DNA from 3 places in the Nakamurella alba genome. Region 1 is predicted to be linked to each of the others. Evidence: riboswitches for the same ligand, from Rfam matches in the RefSeq annotation. Region 1 holds a riboswitch; each other region holds the start of a gene.
What was found. Region 1 has a riboswitch for S-adenosylmethionine ahead of GIS00_RS29370 (putative leader peptide). Riboswitches for the same ligand answer to the same signal wherever they lie in the genome.
Positions count from the first base shown of each region.

Region 2: linked by a shared signal. The riboswitch ahead of GIS00_RS02250 (bifunctional o-acetylhomoserine/o-acetylserine sulfhydrylase) and the one ahead of GIS00_RS29370 (putative leader peptide) in region 1 are both predicted to bind S-adenosylmethionine.
Region 3: linked by a shared signal. The riboswitch ahead of GIS00_RS22045 (hypothetical protein) and the one ahead of GIS00_RS29370 (putative leader peptide) in region 1 are both predicted to bind S-adenosylmethionine.

Region 1 covers NZ_WLYK01000006.1:105,960-116,356, reverse strand. The annotation lists gene GIS00_RS15685 (RNA polymerase sigma factor) at 1-1,175, opposite strand, end outside; gene GIS00_RS15680 (YciI family protein) at 1,326-1,661, opposite strand; gene GIS00_RS15675 (cysteine dioxygenase) at 1,878-2,462, opposite strand; gene GIS00_RS29370 (putative leader peptide) at 2,672-2,779, opposite strand; SAM riboswitch class IV at 2,817-2,930, opposite strand; gene GIS00_RS15670 (M28 family peptidase) at 3,050-5,377, shown strand; gene GIS00_RS15665 (cupin domain-containing protein) at 5,406-5,933, shown strand; gene GIS00_RS15660 (ABC-F family ATP-binding cassette domain-containing protein) at 6,140-7,801, shown strand; gene GIS00_RS15655 (glycosyltransferase) at 7,948-10,397, opposite strand, start outside.
Region 2 covers NZ_WLYK01000001.1:527,834-538,230, reverse strand. The annotation lists gene GIS00_RS02275 (xanthine dehydrogenase family protein molybdopterin-binding subunit) at 1-1,987, opposite strand, end outside; gene GIS00_RS02270 ((2Fe-2S)-binding protein) at 1,984-2,460, opposite strand; gene GIS00_RS02265 (FAD binding domain-containing protein) at 2,457-3,365, opposite strand; gene fgd (glucose-6-phosphate dehydrogenase (coenzyme-F420)) at 3,718-4,716, opposite strand; gene metX (homoserine O-acetyltransferase MetX) at 4,816-5,919, opposite strand; gene GIS00_RS02250 (bifunctional o-acetylhomoserine/o-acetylserine sulfhydrylase) at 5,923-7,236, opposite strand; SAM riboswitch class IV at 7,538-7,654, opposite strand; gene GIS00_RS02245 (TetR/AcrR family transcriptional regulator) at 7,736-8,377, shown strand; gene GIS00_RS02240 (ABC transporter ATP-binding protein) at 8,398-9,285, shown strand; gene GIS00_RS26765 (ABC transporter permease) at 9,282-10,397, shown strand, end outside.
Region 3 covers NZ_WLYK01000011.1:92-10,488, reverse strand. The annotation lists gene GIS00_RS22075 (NtaA/DmoA family FMN-dependent monooxygenase) at 1-949, opposite strand, end outside; gene GIS00_RS22070 (LLM class flavin-dependent oxidoreductase) at 946-2,298, opposite strand; gene GIS00_RS22065 (ABC transporter substrate-binding protein) at 2,331-3,998, opposite strand; gene GIS00_RS22060 (dipeptide ABC transporter ATP-binding protein) at 3,995-5,674, opposite strand; gene GIS00_RS22055 (ABC transporter permease) at 5,671-6,570, opposite strand; gene GIS00_RS22050 (ABC transporter permease) at 6,563-7,558, opposite strand; gene GIS00_RS22045 (hypothetical protein) at 7,682-7,930, opposite strand; SAM riboswitch class IV at 8,251-8,370, opposite strand; partial or broken gene GIS00_RS29420 (LLM class flavin-dependent oxidoreductase) at 8,465-9,281, shown strand; SAM riboswitch class IV at 9,666-9,778, opposite strand; partial or broken gene GIS00_RS22035 (NAD(P)/FAD-dependent oxidoreductase) at 9,863-10,397, opposite strand, start outside.

The DNA of each region.
Region 1 (10,397 bases):
TCGAGGCGCCGCCGCAGAAGGCCGCGTTCGGCCTCGGTCGGGGCGGACTCCAGCGCCTCCTGGAATGCGGTGACCGCCTCGGCCCCGCGACCGGCCCGGCGCAGCAGGTCCCCACGCACCGCCGGCACCAGGTGATAGCCGCGCAGGCCCGGCTCGTCCGCGACCGCGTCGAGTTCCCGCAGACCCGCGGCCGCACCGTCCCGGAAGCTGATCGCCACGGCGCGGTTCAGCGCGATCACCGGTGACGGCTGGAGCTGCAGCAGCCCGTCGAACCCGGTGACGATCGCCGACCAGTCGGTGTCCTGCGGGGTTCGTGCGCGGACGTGCTCGGCGGCGATCCGGGCCTGCCACCGGTAGGGACCGGCCGCCGCGGCGGTTTCCTCGGCGGAGTGCAGGGCGGCGAAGGCCTCGTTGATCAGGGTGCGGTCCCAGCGTGAGCGGTCCTGCTCCGGCATCGGCACCGCGGCACCGTCCGGTCCGAACCGGGTGTGCCGGCGACTGTGCTGGAACAGCAGCAGGGCCTGCAGGGCCAGCACCTCACCGTCGGTCGGCAGCAGGTCGGCGGTGAGCCGGGCCAGCCGGATCGCCTCCTCGGCCAGCTCCGTCCGCGGCCCGGCACCGGCGGAGGCGGAGTAGCCCTCGTTGAAGACCAGGTAGATCACCGCCAGTACTCCGGCCGTGCGCTCCGCGACGCGGTGCGGTGGGGGTACGCGGAAGGCGATGCCCGCGTGCCGGATCTTCTCCCGGGCGCGCAGCAGTCGCCGGCCCATGGTGCCCTCGGAGGTGAGGAAGGCGCGGGCGATCTCCTTGATCTCCAGTCCGGCCACGGTGCGCAGCGTCAGCGCCACCTGGCCGGCGCGGGGGAGCGCCGGGTGGCAGCAGGTGAACAGCAGCCGCAGCACGTCGTCCCCGTACCCGCCTTCGGTGACATCCGTGGGTGGGACGGGCTCGTCGGGTTCCTGGGCGAGTGTCTGCAGCTTGTCGGACTCGGTGCGGCGGCGGCGCAGGATGTCCACCGCACGGCGGCGGGCGGTGGTGGCGAGCCATGCGGCCGGGTTGTCCGGGGTCCCGGCCAGCGGCCAGTGCTGCAGCGCCCGCTCGACCGCGTCCTGCAGGCAGTCCTCGGCCAGTTCCCAGTCGCCGGTGGTGCGGATCAGCCCGGCGACGATCGGCACCCGCTCCTCGGCGACGGCTCTGGCGACAGCCGATCGTGCCGCCTGCTCCTCGCCGGGTCGGTGCGGAGTCTGTGCGGTGCCGGGCACCGGCCCCGGATCGGCGGGGTGTCGATCCGGGGCGGGCGGGACGTCGGGATGTGCGGCGACGGCTCAGTCCTCGAACGGCCAGAAGGGCCGCAGCTCGAGCCGGCCGCCGCGGGCCATCGGGTGCCGGCCGGCGATCTCGATGGCCTCGTCCAGGTCGTCGCACTCCAGGATGTCGAACCCGACGATCCACTCCTTGGACTCGGTGAACGGGCCGTCGGTGACCAGCAACTCACCCGCCCGGACCCGGACCGTGGTGGCGTCGGCGACCGGCCGCAGCCGCTCCCCGTCCAGCCGCTTCCCGCGGGTGTCGACGTCCTCCACCCACTCCTCGATGCTCTCGCCGTTGTCCGGAGCCGTGTCAGGGGCGGGATCGGTGCAGACGAACATCATGTACTTCATGGGGTCTCCTCCTCGTGGGTCGAACCGTACGACCCCACGACGAACGGGACCCGCCCGATCGGACAACCCGGCCGAAGAAAATGTGCCCTAAGACCCCAGGTACCCGCGAGGATCTTCATCGCAGGCGCGTACGAAGTGGTCGACTCCTGCACCACCCGTCCCAAATGCGGCAACTTCCCACGCGCAGGCGATGAAGATCCTGGCGCCAGGGTGGGGTCAGGCCATGTCGTCGAGGGGGCGGAGCTCGTCGGCGTAGGACACCGACTTCCGCCGGAGCATCCCGCTGCGCGACACCGTGTACTGGCCCATCCGCCACAGCGGCGGGGAGTAGGCGTGCACCGAGACGCTGCCCGGATCCCGCCCGGTCAGCCGGTGGATGTGGTCGGGTCCGAAGGCGAAGACCTGTCCGGCCGGCACGTCCGTCGCCAGCGACGGCGTGCCGACGGCGAGGTTGTGCTCGGTGAGCGTGCCCTCGGTGACGGCCACCGCCCCGGACGACACGTCGTGGTCGTGCCAGCCGGTGTCGTTCTGCGGCGTCCAGCACAGCACCCACACGTCGACGTGCGCATCGCGGTGCAGGGAGACGTAGTGCCGCTTGTCGTCGGAGAAGGCGACGTGCTGCTGCCACTGCGTCGGGTCCGCGGCGATCGAGGCCGCGAGCTCGCGCAGCTCCTCGGACTCCAGGTCGCGGCCGGGCAGGGTGTCGAGGGTGAGCCGGTCGGGACCGGCAGCCTGCAGCACGTCGTCGATCGGGCGGGCGCCGTTGACCGGCGCCCCGTCGGTGCCGGGCAGGGCGATGATCCGCTCGGCCGTCAGGTCCTGCCCGACCTCCTGCGTGCCGGCATCGGCGAGGTGGGTGGTGTGGCTGTCGGCAGTGGCGGTGGTGCGGTGGTGCAGGTGTGCGGTGGTCATGAGGGAACTCCGGGTGATCGGCGGGTGGCGATCGCCGGGTACCGCGCGGGTACCCCGGGGGCGATCGGGGGTCGCGTGCGCCGGGGAAGAGGCGCTGATCAGCCGGAACAGAGTGCGCTGGAGACCCGCTGCAGATCGACGTGGCGGCGGCCGTGCGGGCGCAGGCCGCGGTCGGATCCCGGGTGGGACTGCTGCCGGTGTGTCATGGCGGGTACTCCGTCGACCGGCCGCCCGGGGGCGGCGATTCCGTGGTTGCCGGCGCCGTTGACGCCGACCTGGTCCTCATCCGGAGCACCCCAGCCACGGTCGGAGGGTTGCCGCCCAGCAAGCCGGAGCTTGTCGCTGGGACTCATGACCAACACCCGTCACGCTAGCGCCGATCCGGCGCCGGGGCAACGGAACGCCTCGACCGGCAGGGTCAGGACGGAGCCGCGTCGGACCCGGCGACCGGACCTTGATCGGGAGAGGATGCACCCATGGCGACGTCGCAGTCCGGGACCCGTTCCCCCGTACCCGCTCTGGTGGCGATCCTGCTGCTCGGCGCCCTCGCCTGGTGGGCGGTGGCGTCGGTGCAGCCGCCCGATGCGGAGCCGGCCGACGCCCCGGCCGCGGAGTTCAGTGCCGGCCGGGCCATGGCGCACGTCGAACGGATCGGCACGGAGGTGCACGTCGCCGGGTCGCCGGCGGCCGACGAGGTCCGGCAGTACATCATCAACACCCTCGACGGGCTCGGGCTGGACCCGGTCGTGCAGGACGCGATCGGCGCGGACGACGCCCTCGGTGGCTTCGCGATGGCCAGGGTGCAGAACGTGGTGGCGGTGATTCCCGGGACGGCGTCGACCGGGCGGGTGGTGCTGATGGCGCACTACGACTCGGTCCAGGTCTCTTACGGCGCCAACGACGACGGGGCCGGCGTCTCCACGCTGCTGGAGACCGCGCGGGCGCTGGTGGCAGGACCGCCGCAGCGCAACGACATCGTCCTGCTGTTCACCGATGCCGAGGAGGCCTGCCTCTGCGGCGCGGAGGCCTTCGTGACCCAGAGCCCGCTGGCCGCCGACGGCGGCGTGGTGCTCAACGTCGAGGCCCGCGGATCCTCCGGACCGGCGATCATGTTCGAGACCACCAGGGACAACGCCGATCTCGTCGACCTCTACGCGGGCGCGGTGCCGTACCCGGTGGCCACCAACTTCGCCGTCGAGGTGTACCGGATCCTGCCGAACGACACCGACTTCTCGCCGCTGCGAGACTCGGGCCGGTTCACCGGACTGAACTCGGCCTACATCGACGGCAGTGCCACCTACCACGCGCCGGAGGACCGGCCGGAGTACCTGTCGACAGCGTCGCTGCAGCACCACGGTGCGAACACGCTGGCCCTGGCGTACGCGCTGGGCGGCAGTGACATCGGAGCGCTCTCGCAGCCGTCGTCGGGCGATGCCACCTACTTCCCGGTCCTCGGCCACCTGCTCGTCTACCCGGGCTGGTGGGTCTGGCCGCTGGCCGTCCTCGCCGTGCTGCTGGTGGCGGCGGCCGGGCTGCTGGCGGTGCGTCGCGGGTTCTGCACCGGGGGCGGTCTGGCCGCGGCCGGCGGACTCGGCCTGATCCCGTTGATCCTGGGACCCGCTGCGGCACAGGGATTCTGGCTGCTCATGACATGGATCCGGCCCGGGTGGTCGACGATGATCGACCCCTGGCGGCCCGGCTGGTTCCGGATCGCGGTGGTGGCCCTGGTGCTGCTGCTCGTCCTCGGCTGGTTCGTCCTGCTGCGCCGGCGGCTCGGCGCGTACACGCTCGCCGTCGCCGGACTGGGCTGGCTGGCCGTGCTCGGTGCGGTCCTCGCCGCGTTCGCCCCCGGCGGTTCCTACCTCGCCGCGATCCCGGCCGGTGCAGGAGCCCTGGCCATCATCATTGCGATGCTCGTGCCGGAACCCTGGTCGTTGGTCCCGGTCACTCTGGGCGGCGCCGTCGCCGTCCTGGTGCTGGCGCCGACGGTCGCGCTGTTCTTCCCGGCCCTGGGCCTGGCGACCGGCGCCGCCGCCGCGCTCTTCGCCACCCTGCTGGCGTTGGTCCTGCTGCCGGTGCTGGACGGGATCCTCGCCGAGGACTGGGGCCCGGCGGTGCGGCGGCGCTCCTTGTTGCCGGTCGGCGTCGTCGCGGTGGTCGCCGTGGCGGCGACGACCACCGGGCTGCTCACCGACCGGTTCGACGCCCGGCATCCCGCGCCGGTGGAGCTGATGTACGCGATGGAGGCCGGTCCGGGCACGCCGCAGGCCTGGTGGGTGCGGCCCGGGGAGGACCCGACCGGCTGGAGCGACGCGATGGTCACCACTGGCCAGGATCTGGGCGACCGTTTCCCGCTGCTGCCGGACGACACCACCGTCGGTCCCGCGACTCCCGCGGCACTGACGCCGCCCGAGGTGCAGGTCGTCGCGGAGTCGGCCGGTCCGGGCGGCACCCGGCAGCTGCAGCTACGGGTCACCTCGGTGCGTGGCGGGCGACTGGTCTACGTGGAACTGCCGTCCAGCACGGTGGTCTCGGCCTCCGTCCAGGCCGGGCGGGGCACCGCGCGGGACATCCCGGTCGCCGACGTCGGCGAACCCTTCGGCCTGCTGTTCCACGCACCACCTGCCGACGGGATCCTGCTGTCACTGACCCTGCAGGATCCCGGTCCGGCGCAGGTGCGGGTGATGGACGGGTCCGACGGGTTGTCCGCGCTGCCCGGCTTCGTCCCACGGCCCGTGGGTGTCGGGGTGCTCGGCTCGCACACCTCGGAGACCGCGCTGGTGGCCACCACCGTCACCGTCTGACGGGTGGTCGGGGGGAAGAATGCCTGACGTGAACGCTGCCGAACCGCCCCTCGTCCCTGCGACCGACTTCTCCGTGTCCGTCGACCTGTCGACCGCCGGTGGTGAGGCGCTGGCCACCGCACTCGGGCTGGAGCCGCTGGATCCCGAGGGCGGCCGCTTCCGCCGGGTCTACACGGGCGGGTCGAGCACGGCGATCGAGTTCATGGTGCTGGCGCCGGACTTCTCCGCGATGCACCGGATGCGCACCAGCGACGAGCTGTTCTTCCACCATGCAGGGGCACCGCTGCGGATGCTGCTGCTGGACGTTCCCGGCGGCCGGGAAGTGGTGCTGGGGACCGACATCGGCTCCGGGCAGGTGCCGATGGTGGTGGTGCCGGCCGGCATCTGGCAGGGCTCCTCGCCGGACGGCCCCTGGTCGCTGGTGTCCACCGTGGTCAGCCCCGGCTTCGAGTGGTCGGACTTCGAGATGGCCGACACCGACGGCCTGATCGCGGAGCACCCGACCGCGGCCGCGCGGATCCGTGAGCTGACCCACCGCACTGATCCACTGCATTGATCCATCGCACTAACCCACTGCAGTGACCCACCGCACTAACCCACTGCAGTGACCCACCGCACTGACCCCTGCACTGACTCACTGCACAGACCCACCGGACCCGGCCCGCTGAGCCGGCCCACAGCTTCGATCCGCTGATCTGCCCGGAGCGCCGCCGCGCCTGCCGTGCGCCCGGGCGGCCGGTGGGCGTGGGATCATCGGAACTCGTGACCGCTACGCTCGTCGCCAAGGGACTGTCCGCCGGCCACGGTGCCCGCACGCTCTTCGCCGACCTCGACCTCGTCGTGGCACCCGGCGACGTGATCGGGCTGGTCGGAGTGAACGGGGCCGGCAAGTCGACGCTGCTGAAGATGCTGGCGGGCCTGCGCCGGCCCGACGCCGGTTCCATCAGCCTGTCCCCGCCCGATGCCGCTGTGGGCTACCTGGCGCAGGAGGTGCTGGCCGGTGGCGACGCCGGATCCGAGGACGTGGCAGGGTTTCTCGCCCGCCGCACCGGGGTCGCCGCTGCGGAGGCCGAGTTCACCGCCGCTGCCGAGGGCCTCGGGTCCGACGATCCCGGCGCCGACGACCGGTACTCGCGTGCGCTGGACCGGTACGTGGCGATCGGCGCCGCGGACCTGGCCGAGCGGGCCGAGGTGGTGCTGGCCGACCTCGGCCTGGACGTCGGCACCGACCGGCCGATGACCGCGCTGTCCGGCGGGCAGGCCGCCCGGGTCGGTCTCGCAGCGGTGCTGCTGTCCCGGTTCGATGTGCTGCTACTGGACGAGCCGACCAACGACCTCGACCTGGCCGGGTTGGCCCGGCTCGAGCAGTTCGTCACCGAGACCGCCGGTCGCAGTTCGGCTCCCGGCATCGTGCTGGTCTCCCATGACCGGGAGTTCCTGGCCCGCACCGTGTCCACCGTGGTCGAGCTGGATCTCGCGCAGCAGCAGGTGGGGATCTACGGCGGCGGCTACGAGTCCTACCTCACCGAAAGGGATGTCGCCCGTCGGCACGCGCGGGAGGCGTACGAGGAGTACGAGGACACCCGGCAGGGCCTGCTGCTGCGATCGCGCACCCAGCGGGCGTGGATGGACGGCGGTGTGCGGAAGGCCCTGGCCCGGCCGAAGGACAACGACAAGATCGGCCGCAACAAGAAGGTCGAGTCCACCGAGAAGCAGGCGGCGAAGGTGGCGCAGACCGAGCGGATGATCGAGCGGCTGCCGGAGGTGGCCGAGCCACGCAAGGAGTGGCAGCTGCAGTACACGATCGCCGCCGCGCCGCGGTCGGGATCGGTGGTGGCGACACTGAACGGGGCGACCCTGGACCGCGGCGACTTCCGTTTCGGGCCGGTCACTCTCGGGGTGGACCAGGGCGACCGGATCGGCATCACCGGGGCGAACGGAGCCGGCAAGACGACACTGCTGCGGCTGTTGCTGGGCCGTGAGCAGCCGGAGTCGGGGAGCGCGTCGCTGGGATCCGGGGTGGCGATCGGCGAGGTCGACCAGGCCCGGTCGTTGCTGGAGGGATCGGGCAGCCTGCTCGGCGCCTTCGAGGATCTGTTGCCGGACACCGCGCCGTCGGAGCTGCGCACTCTGCTGGCGAAGTTCGGACTCACCGCCGACCACGTGCTGCGACCGGCCGGCAGCCTCTCGCCCGGCGAGCGCACCCGGGCCGCGCTGGCCCTGCTGCAGGCCCGCGGGGTGAACCTGCTGGTGCTCGACGAGCCCACCAACCACCTGGATCTCGCCGCGATCGAGCAGCTCGAACAGGCGCTGGAGGGCTACACCGGCACCCTGCTGCTGGTCACCCACGACCGCCGGATGCTGGACGCGGTGCGGCTCAATCGGCGGTGGACCGTCGACGCCGGTCGCGTCACCACCGACTGACCCGCCCTCCCCGCGCGGGGATCATCATCCGCGGCGCGTAGGAAAGTGGCGACAGCAGTCACACCAGTACCGATAGCGGCAGGATCGCACGCGCAAGCGAAGTTGATCCTCGCGCCGGGGTGGGGGCAGGGAGAGCGGGGGTGGGGTCAGAGGGAGGCGGCGGGGGTGGCGATGTCGGTGTCGGTCAGCTCCGGCAGGGCGGTGATGGCCCGGCGGATCGCGGCGGCGTCCAGGTGCGCGGGAGCGCTGACGGTGATCTCCATGTGCTCCCGGAGCCGGTGGGCGAAGATGGTGATGCCGTCCGCCGAGACCGGGAAACCACCGCCGACGTAGACCTTCTCGCGACCGGGCAGCCAGGGCAGGTCGGAGGTGCCGGGAAGGCCGGGCATGGAGTTGAAGGTCATCGAGATCGATCCACCTGCCGGGGCGGACCCGTGCTCACCGCTGCCGCGCCGCAACACGGACGAGATCCGGTGCAGCACGGCGCCGATCAGCGTCGCGGCGGCCGGGCGGCCGCTGTCGATGGTCTCCTGCAGCGCATGGTCGACCGAGGTGGGATCGGTGAGATCGCAGGGCAGGTAGATGCTCTTGCCCAGGTTGCCGGTGAGTGCGGCACCCTCGGCGGCATACCGCCGCAGGTCGAACAGGCTGAACATGCCGTCGGCGCGCACCGGGATGCCCTCGGTCACCAGCGCCCGGCGCACCAGGACGGCCAGCACCGCGGTGATCGAGGCGCCCTTGGCATTCCGGTTGCGCCACTTGTTGATCCGGATCATGTCCTTGTTGGACAGCCGCATGCCGATCATCTGCGCGCCGGTGTCAGCAGTCGCGGTCGGGGCGCCCGCAACGCCGGCATCGGGCGCTGCGGGGCCGGTGTCACCGCGGTGCCGGGCCGCCCGGACCCAGTCCCGGCCGTGCGCCCGGAACTGCTGCCACGCCGCCTTGGTGACGGTGGCGGTGGTGGCGCGGCCCAGCAGGGTGCGGCGCAGCAGGTCCTCGTCGAGGTCGATGACCGCGCGGATGATCGCGGTGCCGGTGGCGGCGTCCCCGGCCACGTGCGAGGTCAGGTAGCCGACGGTGGACGGACCGACGCCGATCCACATCGGAATGCCCGGGTCGACATCGGCGGCGATCGCGTTGAGCAGGTCGTCCTCGGCGCCGGGGACGGGATCGCCGATGGGCCGGACGATCTCGACCACCCGATCGCGACGCGCAGCCGCAGCCACCGGCACCCAGCGCTGCCGCTGCGGATCGAGCACGCTCAGGTGCGGGGCGGTCGGCAGGTCGGCCATGACCCGTTCGACCATGGCGCGCACCGCCTCGATGTCCGGGAGGACCACCGGGGTGACCATGATCGCCGACCAGTGGTCGGCCCACGGGCGGTCGATCCAGCTGACGGAACGTGACGACGAGCGGGCGGAGGTGCCCATGTGATGCCCCCGGTGGTTCGAGATCGGTGTGTTCACTGTCGATCTGATCACGTCGAGGTACACCTGACGCGTCGATCGGGCGATGTCCACCCAATCGGGGACGTCCACCACCACACGGGGGGAACCGTCCAGGGCCGCGTTCACGGCGGCGGCGATCCGATCGGTGTCCACGGCGGCACCGGCCGGGTCGTCGGAGTCCCTCGCCGGTAGCAGCACCGCCGCATCCCCCAGGTAACGCCGGGTGATCTCGCGGTGCGCCGGGATGTCGGAGAGCACGACCCGGGCACCGGCCGCGGCGGCCTCGAGCGGCGCCATGCCGAAGGCCTCGTGGTCGGACAGCGAGACCAACACCGAGGCGGTGCGCAGCCAGCGGTGCAGGTCGGCCGTGTCCACCCCGCCGAGCAGGCGCAGCCGCTCCCCGAGGCCGAGAGCGTCCGCACGGGAGCGCAACTCGGCCGCACTGCTGCCGCTGCCGATGATCACCAACTGCGCCCCGGGCACCGCGACCATTGCTTCGGCCATCCGGTGCACACCCTTGTACGGCTCCAGTCGGCCCACCACCAGCACGGTGGGGGGTTCGCCGAGGAACGGCGCCGCGGCGCGGATCGCCGTGGTGTCGGCGCCGTTCGGGATGACCACCGTGCGGCCGCGGGTCGCGGGGAAGTCCGCCTCGAGCAGGTCCCGCTCGGCGTCGGAGACGCAGATGACGGCGGCGGCCGATCGGAACATCAGTCGGCCGGCGAGTCCGTACACCAGGTGCAGCGCCCGGGCGGCGGCCGTGTGCCCGCCGCCGTGGTAGTGCGGGGTCAGCACCAGTGGTCGCTTCCGGCCGGCCAGCGCGGCGAATCCGCTGCTGGCGTGGTAGCTGTGCACGTGCACCACGTCGTCGGGCACCGAGGCGCGCCGCACGGGACCGCCCGCCCGGCGGATCCGCCGGAACGCCTCGGGCAGCATCCCGGGGGCGATCGACATCGCCGTGGTCGCGGCGGCTCTCACCGTCCGGATCTCCAGACCATCTGCCCCGATGACCGTCCCGGTCGGAGCGCTGCGGTCGGCGGTCAGCACCCGGACGTCGTCGCCGCCCCGGGCCAGCTCGGCGGCCAATCGGCCGACGTGCTCCTCGACACCGCCCCGGACGGGCGGGAAACCTGGTGTGACCAGCGTGA
Region 2 (10,397 bases), on a different contig from region 1:
GCACCTGCCCGCGGAACCCGACCGGGTTGATGACCCGGCCCGTCTCCTGCACGATCACGTACCGGATGACCTTGACACCACCGGTGACAGGGTCGATCTCGACCACGGCGAGGTGCACGTGGTAGCTGGGGGTGGCCATGCCGGGGAACAGCAGTCCGTCGGCACAGCTCGGGTTGTACTGCACGGGCGGCGTGGCGTAGGAGCTGGTCGCCGTGATGTGGCCGATCGAGTACAGGGCGGCGGTGGCCACCTCGGCGACGGACAGGCTGCGCTCCGGCACCCCGGCCACCTCGACCCGGCCGTCGGTGATCAGCAGGTCGGCGGGATCGACCTCGAGCATCCCGGAGGCCACGTCGAGCAGCTGCTTGCGGGCATCGGCGGTGGCGTCCCGCGCGGCCCGGCCGGCGGAGTGCGTGGTGCGGCTGCCCTGCGAGCCGCCGTCGTAGCCGGCGACATCCGTGTCCGGCATGGTGATCACGACCTGGTCCGGCCGCACCCCCATGGTCTCCGCGACGATCTGCACCAGCCCCATCGACACCGAACCCGAGCCGTTGTCGTTGGCGCCGCTGATCACCTGCACGACGCCGTCCTCGTTCACCTTGACAGTGGCCGAGCCGGGCATCGGGTTGGTCATCCACATGCCCGCGGAGATACCGATCCCCTGGTTGGGACCGAGCTCGGCGTGCGCCTGCTCCCACGGCACCGTCTGCTCCATCAGCTCGAAGGCCTCGGCGAGCAGCGACGCGTCGGGCAGCACCTGGCCGGTCAGCGTGACCGAGCCGTCGGAGAACAGGTGGCGCAGCCGGTACTCGCGGCGGTCCACGCCGAGGGTCGCCGCGATGTGGTCCATGTGGCGTTCCTGCGACATGTACAGGTAGAGGCCGCCGACCCCGCGGAAGGCGCCGGTCGGGGTGGTGTTGGTGTACCAGAGACGGGAGTCGACCCGCACCGGGCCGTGGATCTCGTAGACCGAGCCGAGGATCGACAGCGGAAGGGAGGCCAGGCCGGGCATCTCGCCGCTGTACGCGCCGTTGTCGCTGTCCACCAGCACGTCCCGGGCGATCATTACGCCGTCCGCGTCCAGCGCGGTGCGGACCCGGATCACCGCGTTCTCCCGGCTCGGGCAGGTGAGGATGTCCTCCTCGCGGTCGTTGCGGATCTGCAGCGGCTGGCCGACCGCCCGGGCGCCGAGCGCGGCCAGCGGCTCCACCGAGGCGTCCAGCTTGCCGCCGAAGCCGCCGCCGATGACGTGGCCGACAGCGCGCACGTCCGAGGACCGCATGCCCAGGTACTGCGCGACCCGGTCACGCACGTTGAACGGGTACTGGGTGGAGGTGTGCAGGGTGCAGCGGCCGTTCTCCCAGGTGGCCAGGCCGGACTTCGGCTCCATGTAGGCCTGGTACTGCCGGTCGACGGTGAAGGTGTCCTCGACGACGTGCGCGGCGCGGGCGAAGGCCTCGTCCACCCCGGGCGGGTCGGCGAACATCCGGGCCGCGAGGTTGCCCTCCCGCGGGAAGTCCCCGCCGGTCGGCTGGTAGGAGGCCCAGTCGGGGTGGATCAACCGCATCTCCGGGTCGCCGTGGCCGGCGATCGCGGCGTCCATGTCGATGCCCGGCCACTCGTCGATCTCCAGCACGATCGCGGTGGTCGCCGCCTTGGCGATCTCCCGGGTCTCGGCGATCACCAGGGCGATCGCCTCGCCCTCGAAGCGGACCTCGTCGACGGCGAGCATCGGCTGGTCCCGCAGCACCCAACCACCCAGCAGGTCCGGCTGGTCCTTCGCGGTGAGCACCGCGATGACGCCGGGAACCTCGAGTGCGGGCGAGGTGTCGAGGGTGACGATGCGCCCGGCCGGCACCGGGGAACGGAGCACGGCGCCGTGCGCCATGCCGACCTCGCGGTGGTCGATGCCGTACACGGCCGTGCCGGTGATCTTGCCGGGGGCGTCGTTCCGGGCGACCGGGGCGCCGATCAGCGAGGCGGTCACGAGGTCTCCCCGCGCAGGGTCGCGGCGGCGGCGAGGGCGGCCTCGACGATCTGGACGTAACCGGTGCAGCGGCAGATGTTGCCGGTGACGGCGTCCAGCACCTGACCTCGGTCCGGGTCCGGGTTGTGCTCCAGCAGATCGGTGAGCGAGACGATCATCCCGGGGGTGCAGAACCCGCACTGCACGGCGCCGTGTGCCTGGAAGGCGCCCTGCAGTGCGGTCCCGACCGGCGAACCGGCGAGTCCTTCGATGGTGCGGACGGAGCGGCCGTCGACGGCGGCGGTGGGCACCAGGCAGGAGTCGACCGCGCGGCCGTCCAGCAGCACCGTGCAGGCGCCGCACTCCCCTTCCAGGCAGCCCTCTTTCGCGCCGCGCAGTTCCCAGCGCTCGCGCAGCGAGTGCAGCAGCGACTCGGCACCCAGCGGCGCACAGCTCCGCACCCGGCCGTTGATCTCGGCGGAGATCTGGTTCATCGGTCCACTCCTCGGGCCAGGCAGCCGGTCAGCACATCGGCGACCAGGCGGGGCAGCAGCGTGCGGCGGTAACGGGCGGTGGCCTTGACGTCCTCGACCGCTTCGGCGCCGAGGTCGGCCAGCCGGGACAGCTCGGCGATCGCCGGCCCGTCCGGGAGACCGGTGCGCACCAGTGCCTGCTCGAGCGCGCGGGCCCGGAACGGGACGTCGGCGTAGGACCCGACCGCCACCCGGGCGTCGGTGATCGTGGCACCGGTGCCGAACTGCAGCAGGATCGCGACAGTGATGATGGGGGCGTCCATCTCGCCGCGGCGGCCGACCTTGCGGTAGCCGGTGACCGCTCCCGGGAGCGTCGGCAGGGTGACCGAGGAGAGCAGTTCGTCGGGCCGGATCGCGGTCAGCCGGTCGCCGAGCATCAGGTCGGCGACGGCAACGGTCCGGGTGCCGGCCTGCGAGCTGAGCACCGCCTGTGCATCGTGCACCAAGAACGGCGTGGCCAGGTCCGCCGGGTGCGCGATGATCAGGTTGCCGCCGACCGTACCCAGCTCCTGGGTCTGCGGGTAGCCGATCCGCTCGGCGGTGATCTTGACCAGCTCCGGCACCCGGGGGTCGGCCAGCAGGTCGTGGTGGGTCACCGTGGCGCCGATCCGCAGAGCCGCGGCCGCCGCACCGCCGTCCGGATCGACGACGGCGTCCTCGGTGATCGTGCGCAGTTCCGAGTGACGACCGATGTGCAGCAACAGCTTCGGGTCGATCTCGCGGCGGCGCAGGCGGATCATCACCTCGGTGCCGCCGGCCATCACCGTCGCATCGGACCCGAGGGCGGCGAGGGCGGCGAGCACCTCGTCGGTGGTGTCGGTGATGCGCACCCCGGGCGGCGCGAACGCCGTGCTGGTCGCTGTCATGGGCCGACGGTATGTCGGATTCCGATCGGCCGACTATGGGCACATCGCCCGGTTTCGACCTCTTCTTGTGCAGGACGGCAACGAATGACGGTCGTGTGTCGCCGGGTTTACCGCTGGACGACAGTTGTCGCTCTGTGCACGCCGAAAGTGACGCTGGGTTGACCGACGGCCGATCGGGTGTGGCACAGGCCACCGGACCGGCCGGTGAGGCACCGGCCACAGAACGCCGTTCTGTTCTCCCCGGCGCGCGGTGCGGCGTCCCGGGCGGCCGATTCCGCCCTCGGGCGCCGGCCGGAGGGGAACCGGCGACGGGTACCGCCGGAGGCCGTCGGTCTCCGGCGGGAGGAGGGTGTCAGCGGGCCCGCAACCGGGGCAGCACCTGCGACCCGTAGAGCTCGAGGAACCGGGCCTGGTCCGGTCCGGGCGCCTGGAAGACCAGGTGGGTGAAGCCGAGATCCAGGTAGCGACCGATGCGTTCGACGTGCTCGTCGGGATCCGAGGAGACGATCCAGCGCGCCGCGGCCCGCTCCGGGGTGACCGCAGCGGCGATCCGCTGCAGTTCGAGCGGGTCGGTCACCCCGGCCCGCTCCTCCGGGGTCAGCGCGAGGGTGGCCCAGGACGCCGTGTCCGCCAGCGCCCGGGCCGGGTCCGGGTCGAAGGACACCTTGACCTCGATCATCAGCTCGAGGTCGGTGAGGCTGCGCCGGGACCGGGCCGCACCCTCGGCCAGGGCCGGCAACAGGGTCTCGGTGTACTGGGCGGTCGACTTGCCGGAGGTGGTGATGAACCCGTCGGCGATCCGCCCGGCCAGCCGGGTCGCGGCCGGTCCGGAGGCGCCGATCCAGATCGGCACCGGCACCTCGGGCCGGTCGTAGACAGTGGCGTTGTCGGTGGAGTACCAGGTCCCGTCGAAGTGCACCCGGTCGCCGGCCCACAGCTTCCGGATCAGCGTGACGGCCTCCTTGAGGCGGGCGAACCGCTCCCGGCCGTCCGGCCAGGACGACCGCAGCGGCACCTCGTTGAGCGCCTCCCCCGATCCCACGCCGAGCACGACCCGGCCCGGGTACAGCAGACCGAGGGTGCCGAACGCCTGCGCGATCACCGCGGGGTGGTAGCGGAAGGTCGGGGTGAGCACCGAGGTGCCGAACAGGATCCGGCTGGTCCGTTCGCCGAGGGCACCCAACCAGGGCAGGGTGGCCGGGGCGTGGCCGCCGTCGTGCCGCCAGGGCTGCAGGTGGTCGGAGACGAAGACGGAGTCGAACCCGCTCTGCTCGGCCAGCACACCGAGCTCGATCAGCTCACGTGGCCCGAAGAACTCGGCGGACGCCTTGTAGCCGAACCGCACCGCCACCCGTTCCTCCTCCGCACCGTCCCGGATCCGGCCGGTCGACGCCGCGGCTCCTGCCCCGCACACTACTGACCCGTCGTCGCCGTGCCGGTCGCGGTGCGGTCAGGAGCTCTTCCCGGCGGCCAGCGCCGTGCGCACGATGTCGCCGATCCGGTCCGCCTCGATGAGGAAACCGTCGTGACCGTGCCGGGAGTGGATGACCTGCAGCGGACGCGCGGTGGGCGCGGTGGCGATCCGCGCGCCCTCGGCGGGTGTGTAGAGGCGGTCGCTGTCCACCACCGCCACGGTGATCGGGGCGGTGATCATGGCCAGTGCGGCGTCGACGCCGCCGCGGCCACGGCCGAGGTCGTGGCCGTTCATCACCTCGGTGAGCACCAGGTAGGAGCCGGGATCGAAGCGGCGGCCCAGCTTCTCGCCGTGGTAGGTGAGGTAGGAGCCGACCGCGAAGCCGCCGCCCGGCTGCTCGTCCCGGCCGAACCGGTCCTCGAGCTCCTGCGCGCTGCGGTAGGTGGTGTGTGCGATCTGCCGGGCCACCGCCATCCCGGCGACCGGTGCCGGACCGCCGTGGTAGTCGCCGCCGGCGAACGCCGGGTCCATCCGGATCGCGGCCAGCTGCGGTGTGGCCCAGGCGATCTGGTCCGCGGAGGCGGCCGCGGTGGTGGCCACCGCGATCACCTCGCGCACGTAACCGGCGTGCTCGACACCCCATTCCAGCGCGCGCATCCCGCCCATGGAGCCACCGAGGACCGCAGCCAGCGAGGTGATCCCGAGCTGCTGCAGCAACCGGTGCTCGGCCCGCACCTGGTCCCGCACGGTGATCTCCGGGAACCGTGACCCCCAGGGCCGGCCGTCCGGGCCGGTCGACGACGGGCCGGTGCTGCCCCGGCACCCGCCGAGCACGTTCGCGGCGATCACGAAGTACTCGGCGTCGTCGATGGGTGACCCCGGCCCGATCAGCCCGTCCCACCAGCCGGGGGTGGGCTGGTCCGGACCGACGTCGCCGACCACGTGGGCGTCACCGGTGAGGGCGTGCAGCACCAGCACCACGTTGTCCCGCTCCGGCGACAACCGGCCCCAGGTCTCGTACGCCATGGTGACCGCCGGCAGCACGTGACCGGAATCCAGTGGCAGGTCACCGATCTCCCGCGCATGCCGACCGGACCCGACGGCGGGTGAGCCGTCGGGCCCGGCCGACACCGCGGTCATCGGTCAGCCCTTCGCCGCGCGGAACCCGGCGTCGAGGTCGGCCAGGATGTCGTCGATCGACTCGGTGCCGACGGCCAGCCGGATCAGGCCGGGGGTGACACCGGTGGTGAACTGCTCGGCCTCGGACAGCTGCGAGTGCGTGGTCGAGGCCGGGTGGATGACCAGCGACCGGACGTCGCCGATGTTCGCCAGGTTGGTGAACAGCTCGAGCGCGTCGGTGAAGGTCTGCCCGGCCTCCACACCGCCCTTGATCTCGAAGGAGACGATCGGGCCGCCGCCCAGCGGTGCGTACTGCTGCTGCAGCGCGTGCCACTTGCTGGACTCCAGCTGGGGGTACGACACCGACTCGACCTCGTCCCGGCCCTCCAGGAAACGGGCGACGGCCAGCGCGTTCTCGTTGTGCCGCTGCACCCGCAGGCTCAGCGTCTCGATGCCCTGGGCGAGCAGGAAGGCGTTGAACGGGGAGATCGCCGGCCCGATGTCGCGGAGCAGCTGCAGCCGGGTCTTGAAGATGAACGACACGTTGATGCCGAACAGCCCGTTCGGGCCGAGATCCCGGGCCCAGACCAGGTTGTTGTAGCTCGGATCCGGGTTGTTGAAGTTCGCGAACTTCTCCGGGTCGGCGCTCCAGTCGAAGGTGCCGCCGTCCACGATCACGCCGCCGATGGCGGTGCCGTGGCCGCCGAGGTACTTGGTCGCCGAGTGCACCACGATGTCCGCGCCGTGCTCGATCGGCCGGATGAGATACGGGCTGGGCACCGTGTTGTCGACGATCAGCGGCACGCCGTTGCGGTGCGCCACGTCGGAGACACCGCGGAAGTCCAGCACGTCCAGCTGCGGGTTCGAGATCGACTCCGCGTAGAACAGCTTGGTGTTCGGCCTGACGGCGGCCTGCCAGGACTCGAGATCGTCCGGATCCTCCACGAAGTCGACGCTGATGCCGTACTTCGGCAGCGTGTAGTGGAAGAGGTTGTAGGTACCGCCGTAGAGCCGCGGCGAGGACACCACGTGGTCACCGGCCTCGGCGATGGCGAGGATCGCCAGCGTCTCGGCCGCCTGGCCGGACGCGACCAGCAGCGCACCGGTGCCACCTTCCAGGGAGGCGATCCGCTGCTCGACGACATCGGTGGTGGGGTTGTGGATCCGGGTGTAGATGTTGCCGAGCTCCTCCAGCGCGAACAGCTTGCGGCCGTGCTCGCTGGAGTCGAAGGCGAACGAGGTGGTCTGGTAGATCGGCAGGGCCCGGGCCTTGGTGGTGGGATCCGGGGTCTGGCCGGCGTGGATCTGCCGGGTCTCGAAGGACCAGTTGGGGCTCATCTCTCATCTCCTGTGACGTGAGGGCGGGGCAGCGACCATGCCCGCTCCGCCGGGGATGACGGGCGGGGACGGGTCGCTGATACAACGAGGACGGATGGCCGCCATGTCCCGGATACCGGGGCGCGGCGGGTGCTGCTGGGTTCCTGGACCGCCCGGTGCGGGGCGGCAGGATGCGGCCTTCGGACCACTACCCCGGGTACGTCGGCCGCACTGCGGACGCCGGAGAATTCAGTGGCGGCAACACATTCGACAGGACACAGCTGCGCTCCTCCGGGCGGCCAACTGGGCCGGCCAGGTGGCCGACCCGCGCTTGCGGAACCCGGATCCGGGCTCCGCCAGGTCAATCACCCGGGGCACCCCACCGCGTGTGGAGGGTTGCCGGCCAGCGAGCCGGGGCTTGTCACTGGCACTCATGACCTGACGCGAGTGTAGCGAACCGGTGTCGCCGGGGCACCGGGTGTCTTGACCGATGGCTGAACACGCGTTTAGCATGCTGAACATGCGTTCAGCGCAGGACGACGACCTGACCACACGTGCCCGGATCCGGGACGCGGCGATCACCCTGTTCGCCACGCACGGTTTCGCCAGGACGACCGTGCGCGCCATCGCCGCGGCCGCCGGCGTCTCGCCGGCGCTGGTGCTGCACCACTTCGGGTCCAAGGACGGCCTGCGCGCGGCCTGCGACGCCCACATCTCGGACTTCTTCGCCGCCTCGGTGGACGAGGTGGCGGGCGCCGACCTCTCCACGCTCGCGGAACTGATGTCCGCCAGGCCCGCCGAGCCGCTGCACGGCTACGTGCGGCAGGCCCTGGTCGAGGGCGGCCCGTTCGCCCGCCGCTTCTTCGACGGGCTGGTGGAGCAGACCCGGCGCTACCTGGTGCTGGCGACCGAGCGGGGTGACGTCCGGTCGGCCGGTGACGACACCGGCCGCGCCCTCGCGCTGGTGGTGATGAGCCTGGGCACCCAGTTGCTGGCCGACTACCTGGCGCCGCCCGGCACGCCGGCACCGGCGGCGCAGGTCGCCGCCGCGGACCGGGTGGCCCTGCCGCTGGTCGAGCTGCTCACCCATGGGCTGTTCACCGACAGCCGATTGCTGGACGGCTATCTCGCACACCTGCACACCCGCCAGGAGGAACCGTGACCGGGACCGCTGCTCTGGAGATGAAAGGTGTCCGGAAGACGTTCGGGCACGTGGTCGCACTGGACGACCTCGACCTGACGGTGGGCACCGGCGAGGTGCACGGCTTCCTGGGGCCCAACGGCGCCGGGAAGTCCACCACCATCCGGGTGCTGCTCGGCCTGCTCCGGCCGGATGCCGGGTCGGCCCTGCTGCTGGGTGGTGATCCGTTCGCCGACGCCGTGGCGCTGCACCGCCGGCTGGCCTACGTCCCCGGCGATGTCACTCTCTGGCCGAACCTCACCGGCGGCGAGGTGATCGACCTGCTGGGCCGGTTGCGCGGCCCGGTCGAACCGGCCCGACGGGCGGATCTGCTGGAGCGCTTCGAACTCGACCCCCGGCGGCGCGGCCGGACGTACTCCAAGGGCAACCGGCAGAAGGTGGCGCTGGTCGCGGCGCTGGCCGCCGACGTGGAGCTGCTCGTGCTGGACGAGCCGACCAGCGGGCTGGACCCGTTGATGGAGGCCGTGTTCCAGGACGAGATCCGGCGGGCCCGGGAGCGCGGCACGACCGTCCTGCTGTCCAGCCACATCCTGTCCGAGGTGGAGTCGCTGTGCGACCGGGTCAGCATCGTCCGGGCCGGTCGGGTGGTCGAGACGGGTTCCCTGTCCCAGCTGCGTCATCTCACCCGGACCTCGCTGGCGGCCGACCTGGACGCCGTCCCTGGCGGTCTCGACGCGCTGCCCGGAGTGCACGACCTGCGGGTCGAGGGTTCCCGGGTCGAGCTGGCGGTGGACTCCGACCGCCTCGGGCCGGTGCTCGAGGCGTTCACCGCTGCCGGGGTCCGGACGCTGACCGCGTCCCCGCCCACGCTCGAGGAGCTGTTCCTCCGTCACTACCGCGAGGAACCGGCCACCGGCGGCGCGCGATGACCTCGGCGGTGGTGGGGATCGGTGCTCCGCCGGGAACGGCCGGGCGGGGTGGGCCGCTGACCGGCCTCGGCCCGCTGCTACGGCTGTGCCTGCGCCGGGAGCGGATCCCGTTGCTGTGCTGGGTGATCGGGGTCGGGCTGGTGGTCGGCACCAGCTTCCCGGCGATCGCGGCGCTGTACCCGGAGGCCGCCGCCCGGGCCGACCTCGCGATCGGGGTCGGGTCGAACCCGGCCACCGTCGCGATCACCGGCCCGGTGTTCGACAGCTCGGTGGGCGGGCTGTCGGCCTGGCGGGTCGGGGTGATCGGCTCCACCGTGCTGGCGCTGATGGCCGTGTTCACGGTGGTCCGGCGCACCCGCGGCGACGAGGAAGCGGGCCGGACCGAGCTGCTGGCCGCCACCGCGGTGGGGCGCTCCGCGCAGCTCGCCTCCGCGGTCCTGGTCGCCGCTGCCGCAGCGGTGGCGGTTGGTCTGCTCGGGCTGCTCGGCGCGCTGTCCACCGGGTCGGCGGTCACCGGGTCTCTGCTGCTGGTCGCCGCCCTGGCCGGTTGCTCCTGGGTGTTCGCCGCGGTGGCGGCGCTGGCCGCGCAACTCGCCGGGTCCGCCCGCGGGGCAACCGTGCTGGCCGGGACCGCCGTCGGCGTGGCATTCCTGCTGCGCGCCACCGCCGATGGATCCGACCTGCCGTGGCTGCGGTGGCTCTCCCCCATCGGCTGGGTCGAGCAGCTGCAGCCGTTCGCCGCGAACCGGTGGCCGGTGCTGTTGCTGTACCCGGCCGCGGCGGTGCTGTTGCTGCTGCCCGCGGCCTGGTACCAGCGCCGCCGGGATCTGGGTGCGGGACTGCTGCCCACCCGGCCCGGTCGTGCCGTGGGCCGGCTGTCCGGGATCGGCGGTCTCGGGGTCCGGCTGCAGTGGGGATCCGCGGCGGGCTGGGCGGTCGGGCTCGCGGTCGCCGGGGCGGTGCTCGGTGGGGTGGCCGGCGGCGCCGATCAGCTGCTGCAGGGCAGTCCACAGATCCAGGAGCTGTTCCGCCGGCTCGGCGGCGACGGCGGGATCTCCGCGGTGGTGCTGGCCGCGATCGGCGGGTTCGTCGGGATCGCGGTGGCCGGGCAG
Region 3 (10,397 bases), on a different contig from region 1:
AGCGGTCGTCGAGGTCGACGCCGCCGAGGTCCGCCTGCAGCCGCACCTCCAGCTGGGGGACGCGGCGCTGCAACGAGTTCAGCGCCTGCAGGTCCCGGAGTCGGTTCTCCGCATCCTGCCGGTTCTCCCCCACCACGGGCACGAACCCGGGCAGCACCCGGACGTCATCGGGCTCCCGGCCGTACCTGACCGCCGCGTCACGGACCGCTGCACGATAACGCCGCGCGCCGTCCAGGTCGATCTGCCGGGTGTAGACGATGTCGGCATGGCGCCCGGCCAGATCGATCCCGGACGGGGACCCACCGGCCTGCGCGAGCAGCGGAACGGTCTGCGGGCTGCGCGGCATGGTCAACGGTCCGCGGACCGAGACGAAATCGCCGTGGTGCCGGACCTGCCGGATGGCGTCCCGGTCCAGCAGCCGGTCGGCGCTGCGGTCGGCGACCACCGCATCCGGCCCCCAGGCCACCCAGAGTTTCTTGACGGCCTGCAGGTAGTCGTCCGCCATCCGGTAGCGCAGGTCGTGCTCGGGCAGCTCGCGTCCGTAGTTGTCCGCCGCCGCCTGCGAGGTGCTGGTGACGACGTTCCAGCCGGCCCGGCCACGACTCAGATGGTCGATGGACGCGAGCTGCCGGGCCACCGTGTAGGGCTCGCTGAAGGTCGTCGAATGGGTCGCCACCACGCCCAGGTGCTCCGTGTGCGCCGCGATCGCGGTGATCAGGATGAGTGGGTCGAGGGGCCACAGCAACGACATGTCCGGGTCCGGGGTCAACGACAGGGCATCGGCGAGGAAGAGGGTGTCGAAGCGCCCTCGTTCCAGGGTCCGGCCGAGATCGACCCAGTAGTCCAGGGTGGTCACGTCCCGGACGTCGGCCGACGTCGTCCGCCAGGCGGCGGTGTGCCCGCCGGTCTGCCCCCGGAGCACGGCATTGAGCAGCAGGCGCCGGGTCATCGTGCCACCGCCAACTGGCGACGCCGTAGTCCGGGCAGCGGCACCAGGCCGAGATGTTCGCGCAGGGTGCTGGTCTCGTACTCCTGCCGGAACAGCCCGCGCTCCTGCAGGATCGGGATCACCTCGTCCACGAAGCGTCCGAAGCCGCGCGGGGAGTACGGCGGGATGACGTTGAAACCGTCGACCGCCCGCTCCACGAACCAGGTTCCGATCTGATCGGCGATCTGCTCGGCGCTGCCGATCAGCGAGAGGTGGCCGTTGGTGGCGACCTCCAGGTGCATCATCTGCCGCACCGTCCAGCGGCGTTCCAGCGCCAGCTCGCGGTAGACCGCGAACCGGCTGCGGCGGCCCTGCACCTCGTCGACCTCGGGCAGGAGCTCCGGAGGCACGGTCTCGTCCAGGGAGAGCCCGGTCAGGTCGACACCGCCCAGCTGACCGGACAGGATGGCCAGCCCGGCATCGCTGTCGGCGAGTGCGAGCAGGTCTGCCTGGATCTGCCGGGCCTCCTGCTCGGTGTCGCCGACGATCGGCACCAGGCCGGGCAGCACCTTGATCTCGTCCGGGTGCCGCCCGGCGGCCGCCACCTGCTTCCGCAGGCCGGCGTAGAACTCCTGCGCGGGACCGAGCTCCCGCTGCGCGGTGAAGACCGCATCGGCATGCCGGGCGGCCACCCCCTGTCCCTCGTCCGAGGATCCGGCCTGCACGATCAACGGCCGCCCCTGGGGGCTGCGCGGCACGTTCAGCGGGCCGGCGACATCGTAGAACTCGCCGTGGTGGTCGACCGGCCGTACCAGGTGCGGGTCGGCGAACCGCCCCGACGCCCGGTCCACCACCACCGACTCCGGGTCCCAGCTGTCCCAGAGGGCCTTCAGCACCGTGACGAACTCGTCGCCCCGGCGGTACCGGTCGGAGTGGTTCGGCAGCGGCTGGTCGCCGTAGTTCTGCGCACCGGCACTGGAGGTGACCAGGTTCCATCCCGCCCGGCCGCCGCTGACGTGGTCCAGGGTGGCGAGCTGGCGGGCCAGGGTGTACGGCAGACTGAAGGTCGTCGACGCCGTGCCGATCAGGCCGATGTGCGTGGTCACCTGCGACGCCGCGGCCAGGAACACCAGCGGTTCCAGGGAGCCGAAAGGCGCACTCGCCGCCAGCGCGTTGCGGTCCACCGCCACGCCGTCGGCGAGGAAGAACGCGTCGAACTTCCCGCGCTCCGCGGTCCGGGCCACCTCCAGCAGCGGCTGCCAGCCCGGGTAGTCGTCGGCCCGGCTGTCCGGCCGCCGCCAGGCGCCCTTGTGCAGGCCGGCCCCGCCCGCGCTGACACCGAAGTGCAGCGTGCGTCCCTGTGGCTTCATGTCTGATCTCCTCGGTTTCTGGGCGACGCGGATCAGGAGGAGGCCTGGACCCAGGTGTCGTAGAGCCGCAGCCGCGAGGACGCGTCGAGCCGTAGCCCCTGAACCCCGTCCCGAGTGGCGTAGATCTGCAGCTGCGAGCCGTAGGGGATGTCGTAGCCCTGGGTGATGATCTCCTTCTGGATCTCCGCCACGATCGCCCAACGCTTCTCGGTGTCCACCTCGGCCTTCTGCGCGAGGATCTTGTCGTCCAGCGGGCTCTCGGTCAGGTGGGCCGCGCTGTTCGGCTGCCCGCCGGACCAGAAGTCACGGCGCAGTGTGTCCGGATCCGCCCGGGTCAGGCCGGAGAACGTGTAGTCCCAGTCGCCGGCCGAGCGGACCTTGAACGACTGCGAGGACTCCGGGATCTCGATCTCGACCCCGATGCCGACCTCCTTGAGCTGGTTCTGGGTCAGCTCGGCCGCAGACTTGGTGGCCTCGCTGGACAGCAGCTTGAGCACCAGCTTCGTCCCGTCCTTCTCCCGGATGCCGTCGGCACCGACCGTCCAGCCGGCTCCGTCCAGCAGGGCCTTGGCACCCTCGGGGTCGTACACCAGGTCGGCACTCAGGTCGGTGTACCCGGGAGTGGTCGGCGAGAGGACGCTGGAGGGAACGGCGTACCGCGCGTTGAAAAGGGTGGCGTTGAACTCGTCCCGATCGATCGCCTTCTGGAATGCCTGGCGCACAGCCTCTTCGGCGACGAGCGGGCGGAAAGTGTTGGCGAACAACGACTGCACGTTCCCTGGGTTCGCACGGGAGGTCAGGGTGAACCCGGCCTGCTCGAGCGCGTCCTGGTCCTGCACCGCGGGCTGGAAGATGCCGTCGAACTCGGCGGACTGCAGTCCGCCGGCGCGCACACCGGTCTCCTTGACGATCGGCAGTACGACGGTCTCGACATAGGCCTCGCCCTGGTGCTCGGCGGCCGCGGACGGCCAGGCGTAGCCGGCGCGCCGGGTCAGCACCACCTGGGAGGTCAGATCGTACTTCGACAGCACGAACGGTCCGGACCCGACGAGCTCGCCCTGGCACCGCTCGTCGGCGGTCAGCTTGTTGGTGGCGGGCGACAGGATGCCCAGCGTCGCGGTGGCCGCGGCCTGCAGGAACGGCACGTTCGGGGTCTTGAAGGTGACCTTCGCGGTGCTGTCGTCGACCACATCGGTGCCGACATAGTCCGCCAGGTAGCTGGAGCCGAGGAACGACGCGGCGCCGAGATCGATGATGCCGTCGAAGTTCGCCTTGACCGCGGCGGCGTCCAGCGGGGTGCCGTCACTGAAGGTCACGCCGTCTCGCAGATGGAAGGTGAACTCCGTGGCGTCGTCGCTGATCTCCCACTTCTCGGCGAGCGCGGGCACGATCTCCCCGGTCTCGAAGTCCTGGTCCACGAGGGTGTCGGTGAACTGGGCGCCGAGCGAGAGCGTGTTGGTCAGCGACGTCTGGGCAGGGTCGATGCAGGTCGGATCGCCGTCGAGGGCGAGGGTCAGCGTCCCACCGGAGACCGGTTGCCCGGCGGCCGCCGACGAGCCGGAACTCGTTCCGGCACCGGCGTTCTGGGCGGTGGCACCGGCGGTGCTGCCGCAGGCGGCGAGCACGGCGGCCAGGGCTGCGCCTGCGGTGATCGTGCCGACGGATCGGAGCTGCCGCCGTCGGTGGTGCGTGGGGTTCACTGGAGTCCTTCTCGGGTGAGCTGGTGAGGGATGGTGGAGATCCGGCCGCGCGGGATGGCGGCCAGCAGGTCCTGGGTGTAGCTGTGCTGCGGGGCGGAGAAGAGCTGCTCCGTCGGCCCCTGCTCGACGATGCGCCCCTCCCGCATGACCGCGACCTGGTCGGCGAGTTGCCGGACGACCGAGAGATCGTGCGAGATGAACAGGTACGTGAGCCCGTGTGCGGCCCGGAGATCCACCAGCAGCTGGAGGATCTGGGCCTGGATGGAGGCGTCCAGTGCCGACACCGGCTCGTCCAGGATCAGCAGCTCGGGTCGCAGGGCGAGTGCTCTGGCGATCGCCACCCGCTGGCGCTGCCCGCCGGAGAGGGCGGCAGGGAGCCGCTCGGCGACGGACGCGGGCAGAGCGACCTGCTCGAGCAGATCGCGGACGTCGGCGGCCCGGCTGGTGGCCGAGCCGATCTCGAAGGCACGCAACGGTTCCGAGATGATCCGGCCCACCGCGAGCCGGGGATCCAGTGAAGCATAGGGGCTCTGGTACACGAACTGCACCTGGCGTCGCCAGGCCCGCAACTTCTCGCCCCGGACCCGGGTGATGTCCTCGCCGCGGTACCGGACGGTGCCGGCAGTCGGGTCCGCCAGACGCCCGAGCAGGCGCGCCGTCGTCGACTTCCCGGATCCGGACTCCCCGACGAGTGCCGTCGTCCGACCGGCACGCAGCTCGACGTCGACGCCGTCGACGGCCACCAGCTGCGCGCGACGTGAACCAGGTAGCGGGAACGACTTGGTCAGACCCTCGCCGGCCAGCAGGATCTCCGGCGGATCGGACTTCTTGCCCAGGTCGCCCGCCGCCCGCTCCACCACCCGCGCGGAGGGGGCGAGCACGGTCGGGTTGATACCCGGCGACGCCGCGAGCAGCGTCCGGGTGTATTCGTCGGCGGGCGCGGCGAGCAGCGCTGCCGGGGTACCGGTCTCCACGACCCGGCCGTGCCGCATCACCACGATCCGGTCGGCCCGCTCCGCGGCGACGCCGAGGTCGTGGGTGATGAACAGGACGGCCGTCCCGTGTTCCCGGCGCATCGCATCGAGCAGGTCGAGAACCCTTCGCTGCACAGTGACGTCGAGCGCGCTGGTCGGCTCGTCGGCGATCACCAGCTCGGGCAGGCAGGCCCAGGCATTGGCCAGCAGCACGCGCTGGCGCATCCCGCCGGAGAGCTCGTGCGGGTACTGCTGCGCCCGGGACGCCGGATCCGGAAGTCCGACCTCGGCCAGCAGCTCGACCGCGCGTGCCGCCGCCGCCCGCCGACCGGCCCCGGTGTGCAGCCGCAACGTCTCCGCCACCTGTGCGCCGACACGCATCACCGGATTCAGCGAGACCAACGGATCCTGCGGCACCAGCCCCACCCGGCTGCCACGGATGTCCCGCAGCCGGCGTTCGCCGGCCGAGGTGATGTCGTCGTCACCCAGGACGATCCGCCCGCCGGTCACCCGCCCGGTCTCGGGCAGCAGTCCGAGCACCGCGTGCGCGGTGGTCGACTTGCCCGATCCCGATTCGCCCACGACGGCGACGAACTCGCCCGGCGCGACCGAGATGTCGACGCCGCGCACCGCGTCGACGCTGTTGTCGTCCTCCCCGTAGCTGACCCGCAGGTCCTTGAGCTCGAGCACCGGGCGGCTCATCGGTGCACCCCGCGGCGCTCCAGGTCGCGACCGATGCGGTTGGCGGCTAGCACGACGGCGACCACCACCAGACCGGGCAGGGTGGTCAGCCACCAGGCCCCGGCCAGGTAGTTGCGTCCCTCGGAGACGAGCTGCCCCCACTCCGGGGCCGGTGGTTGCGCGCCGAAACCGAGGAAGCTCAACGACGAGATCGACAGGATCGCGGTGCCGAACTCCAGGGTCGCCAGTGCGAGCACCGGGCCGGCGGCGTTCGGCAGCACGTGCTCGCCGAGCACGCCGTACCACTTGCGGCCGAGAGCGCCTGCAGCTTCGACGAACTCGCTCGACCGGATGCGCAGCACCTCGGACCGCATCAGGCGGGCGAACGAGGCGACGATCCCGACTCCGACGGCGATCGCCACGTTGATGGTGCCGAAGCCCAGCGCGACCACCACCGTCAACGAGAGCAGCAGCCCGGGAACGGCCAGCAGCACATCGACGACCCGCATCAGCAGGCTGTCGGTGCGGCCGCCGGCCCACCCGGCCCAGAGCCCGATGGCCGAGCCGAACACCAGGCCGATGGCCACGGCCAGCACAGTGGCCTGCAAGGACAGCGCCGAGCCGTGCACCACCCGGGCGAACAGGTCGCGGCCGATGTAGTCGGTGCCGAACCAGTGCGCACCGGACGGGGCCTGCAACTTGTCGACGGGATTGCCGGCCAGCGGATCCTGATGGGCGAACACCCCCGGCAGGAAAGCCCACCCCACCACCAGCGCAATCACGGCCCAGGACAGCCAGACCCCCACCCGCGCCGTCCACCGGCGGCTGCGCCGCGGCCGGGTGCGGCGTGGCGGTGCGGTTCCGACGGCCGAACCGTCGACGAGATCGACCGTCTCGACGGCCAGCACGCTAGACATCTGCGGTCTCCTTCTTCTCCGGGGTCGTGGTCACCGCAGGTCGCCGACGGGAACGGCGGACGGCGATCCGTGGGTCGATGAGCGGGTAGAGCAGGTCGACCAGCAGATTGACCACCACGAAGATGGCGGCGGCCAGCACGACCAGGGTCTGCACCACCGGGGTGTCCTGGGCGGCGACCGCGGTCTGGGTCAACTTGCCGATCCCGACACGGGAGAAGACGGTCTCGACCACCACGGCGCCGCCGAGCAGGTTGCCGGCGCAGATCCCCACCATGGTGAGTGCCGGGATGACGGCATTGGGCAGCGCGTGCCGGAACAGCACCCTGGAGGTGGAGGCGCCCCGGGCCCGCGCGGTGTCGACGTACGGCTGGCGCACCGCGTGACGCAGGCTCCGGGCCAGCACCTGTGCGACGTAGGCCGCATTCGGCAGGGCGAGGGCGATCGCCGGCAGCACCATGCTCTCGATGCCCTTGTTGCCCAGCGAGGGGAACCAGCCCAGTCGGAAGGAGAACAATTGCAGCAGCAGCAGTCCGGACCAGAACGTCGGGACGGCGACACCGAGCGAGGGCAGCGACAGCAGCGCCTGCTGCAGCCACCGGGTACGCAGCCGGGAGGCCAGCATGGCCACACCCACCCCGAGCAGCAGGGCCAGCAGCAGGGCCGCCCCGGCCAGGGCCAGGGTCTGCGGCAATGCCTGGCGCAGGGACTCGCTCACCGGCGTGCCGGTGGCGATCGAGTTGCCGAGATCACCCCGAACGAACCGGGACAGCAGCGAGAAGTACTGCACCCACAGGGGTTGGTCCAGTCCGTACTCGGCCCGCAGCGCGTCGAGCTCGTCCTGGGACGACACTCCCCCGTCGCCGCCCGCGGCGAGCCGGATCTCGACCGGATCACTCGGCAGCAGGAAAAGGATGACGAAGGTGACGGTGTAGGCGGCCCACAGCACGAACAGTGCCTGCAGGAGTCTGGTCACCAGGTAGCGGGTCATGGCAACGCCAACAGACTTGGGATCGGATGCACAGCAGCAACTTTCGGATAGGAGGAGAGCGGCCCGCAGGTAGCGCCCGGGCAGGGCGCCACCTGCGGTGCAGCGGTGGTGCGGTGTGCCGGTTCAGTGCAGGTCGCGGGCGATCTGCAGCGCGATCTCCTGGGACACCTGTCGGTGCTCGAACTCGAGCAACCGCCGGACCTCGTCCGAAGTGCCGGACAGATCCGGACCTCCGGCATCGACCCGCTCGGCCCAGGCGCGCAGCTGCCGGTCGCGGTCCACCCAGTGCGCTCTCTCGGACTCGCTGCGGGACCGCGATGCCGCTTCCCCGTAGCGGCGCCGCAGCCGTCGGTAGCCGGAACTGCCGGTCAACCGGCGGTTCGCCTCGCGCAGGGGCGTGTCAGTGGAACTGCCGTAGGGAAAACTGTCGTGAAAGGATCTGCTGTGCAGCATGTTCGACTCCGGTCGGGACAGCGGCGCCTCCCGTTGGTACGGGATCGCCGTCGGGCTGTCGCTTCCCCGGGGGTGCGGGGTTGCGCTGACGAGTGGTGCTCGTCAGCGACAACAGAAGGCACTCTGCGTCCGTCCCAGGTCGATGTGGCGGCGGCGGGACCAGGTGCCGGCGACATGCCCTGCGGCGGCACGGTGCTCGTCCACGAGGACTCCTGACGGTTCGCGGCGTACGGCGCTCTCGGCTGTGCTTGCACGGACCGGCTCTTCCGGTCCGCACCCGGTCGTCACCTGGAGCACCCCGCCACATCCGTGAGGGTTGCCGTCCAGCAAGCCAGGGCTTGTCGCTGGAACTCGTGACCGAAATCGACCGTATATCAGTACTTCTCCGGCGCGCAAGTACCAACGTGTGGTGAAACGGTTCACCTGCAAGGGATTGCGAGCCGAACCACACCGATGGCCATCGCCCGGCCGGGCCACCGCGGTGATCCGGTGTCGGCCGACCACAACAGCACGGAGGTGTTGACCGACCAGGCACGTGCGGTGGAGCGGTCCGGTTGGCAGGGTGCACTGATCGGGACCGGGTGGGGGCGCCCGGACACCTTCACGGTCGCAACCGCGCTCGCCGCCCGCACCGATACCTTCGAACCGCTGATCGCCACCCGACCGGGATACTGGCAACCGGCTCACTTCGCCTCTGCCGCAGCCACGTTGGACGAACTGACCGGCGGGCGTGTCCGGGTCAACGTGATCTCCGGCAAGGACGACGCGGGTCGCCGCCGCGGAGGCCGACGTGCAGTTGTTCTGGGGCGAACCACTGGCCGCCGTGGCGGACAGGATCGACACACTTCGCTCGCTGCAGGTCGATGTCGGACGGGTGCACCGGCCGTTGGCGTTCGGCCTGCGCGTGACCACGGTCGTGCGCGACACGACGGAGGAGGCCTGGGCGGTGGCCCGGGCGCGTGTGGCGGCGATGGCGCTGTCGCCGACCTCGAGCGGGGGGTGGGCGGAAGCCGTTGGCCAGCAGCGGCTCCGCCGGCTCGCCGACCGCTCGGAGGTGGTGGACGAGTACCTGTACACCGCGCCCGCGCTGGCCGGCGGCATCGGCGCGGGCGCCTCGTGGCTCGTCGGGTCGCCCGACGACGTGGCCGGCGCCCTGTGCCGCTACGCCGATCTCGGCATCAGCACCTTCATCCTCTCGGACACGCCGTACCGTGACGAGATCACCCGTCAGGGAAGTGATCTGCTGCCCTTGCTCCGGGGTCTCCGGTAGGTGTCCGCCGGAGATCGCCGGACGGGGGCGCCGCGGGTTCCGCCGATCCCGCGGCGCCGTGCGGCCACCGTCCCGCCTGTGCCCTGGGCGGCCGCAGACCGGCATCGCACTCGAAGTCGATGCCGGACGTGTTCCGTCGGGTGCGCAGGATGGCCTGACATCCGATGCAGAACAGGGGATATCAAGTTCGGAAGGTCACCAGGACGGCGTCGCTCCGTCGTGATGCCGCACGGGCCGGAACGCTTCGGGCCACAAAGGGCCCGGCAGGGTCAGGACCGACAGCCGGCGCTGTGCACGCGGCCGAGATCGACATGACGGCGGCGGACAGCACACCAGGCCCAGATGCCCAGCGGTACTTGGTGCGTCACGTCGGATCCCCTCGATCGGCTGTGCTGACCCTGACGATCCGTCCGGGCCGTGTCCTCACCTGGGGCACCCCGCCACAGCGTGAGGGTTGCCGTCCAGCAAGCCAGGGCTTGTCGCTGGAACTCTTGACAGCAGGACCGTACAACAGTGTCGCGAAGATCGTCAACCAGCAGGCCGCTGAAACGGTTCACCGGCAACGGATCTCGCTGGATCGGTCAGCCCGGCCGGGATGCAGATGCCTTGCGGCGTGTGGCGAAGCGCCGGTAGCGGAAGGCGGTGAGGTCGTGGCCGGTGTCCTTGCCGAGGGCGAGGTGGGCGCCGATGTTGCCGGTGACGGGTCCGATGGCCATGCCGTGGCCCGACATGCCGGCCAGGAAAGTGAGACCGGGGACGTCCTCGATGGTGTCCAGGACCGGGAGGGCGTCGGGGGTGGTGTCCAGGATGCCGGTCCAGGCATGTTCGATCTTCACGCTGCTGGTGGCGGGGATCGCACGGTGCAGGGCTTTCAGCGCCCGGGTGAGTTCGCTGCGATCGGGTGGGTACCAGCGCATGGTGTCCGGGATGTGTGTGGCGGTGCCGGTCAGGTCGGGGCGGATGCGGGTGGCGTGCCGGTTGGCGCGCAGGTGCCGGCGGACGTCGGGGTCGGCCAGCGCGCCGGGTGCCAGGTGGACGGTGTCGCGGCCGATGAGGCCGGTGCCCAGGACGATGCGGCCGTCCTCCCGTTGCCATGCGGTGAACTCGGAGTGCTGC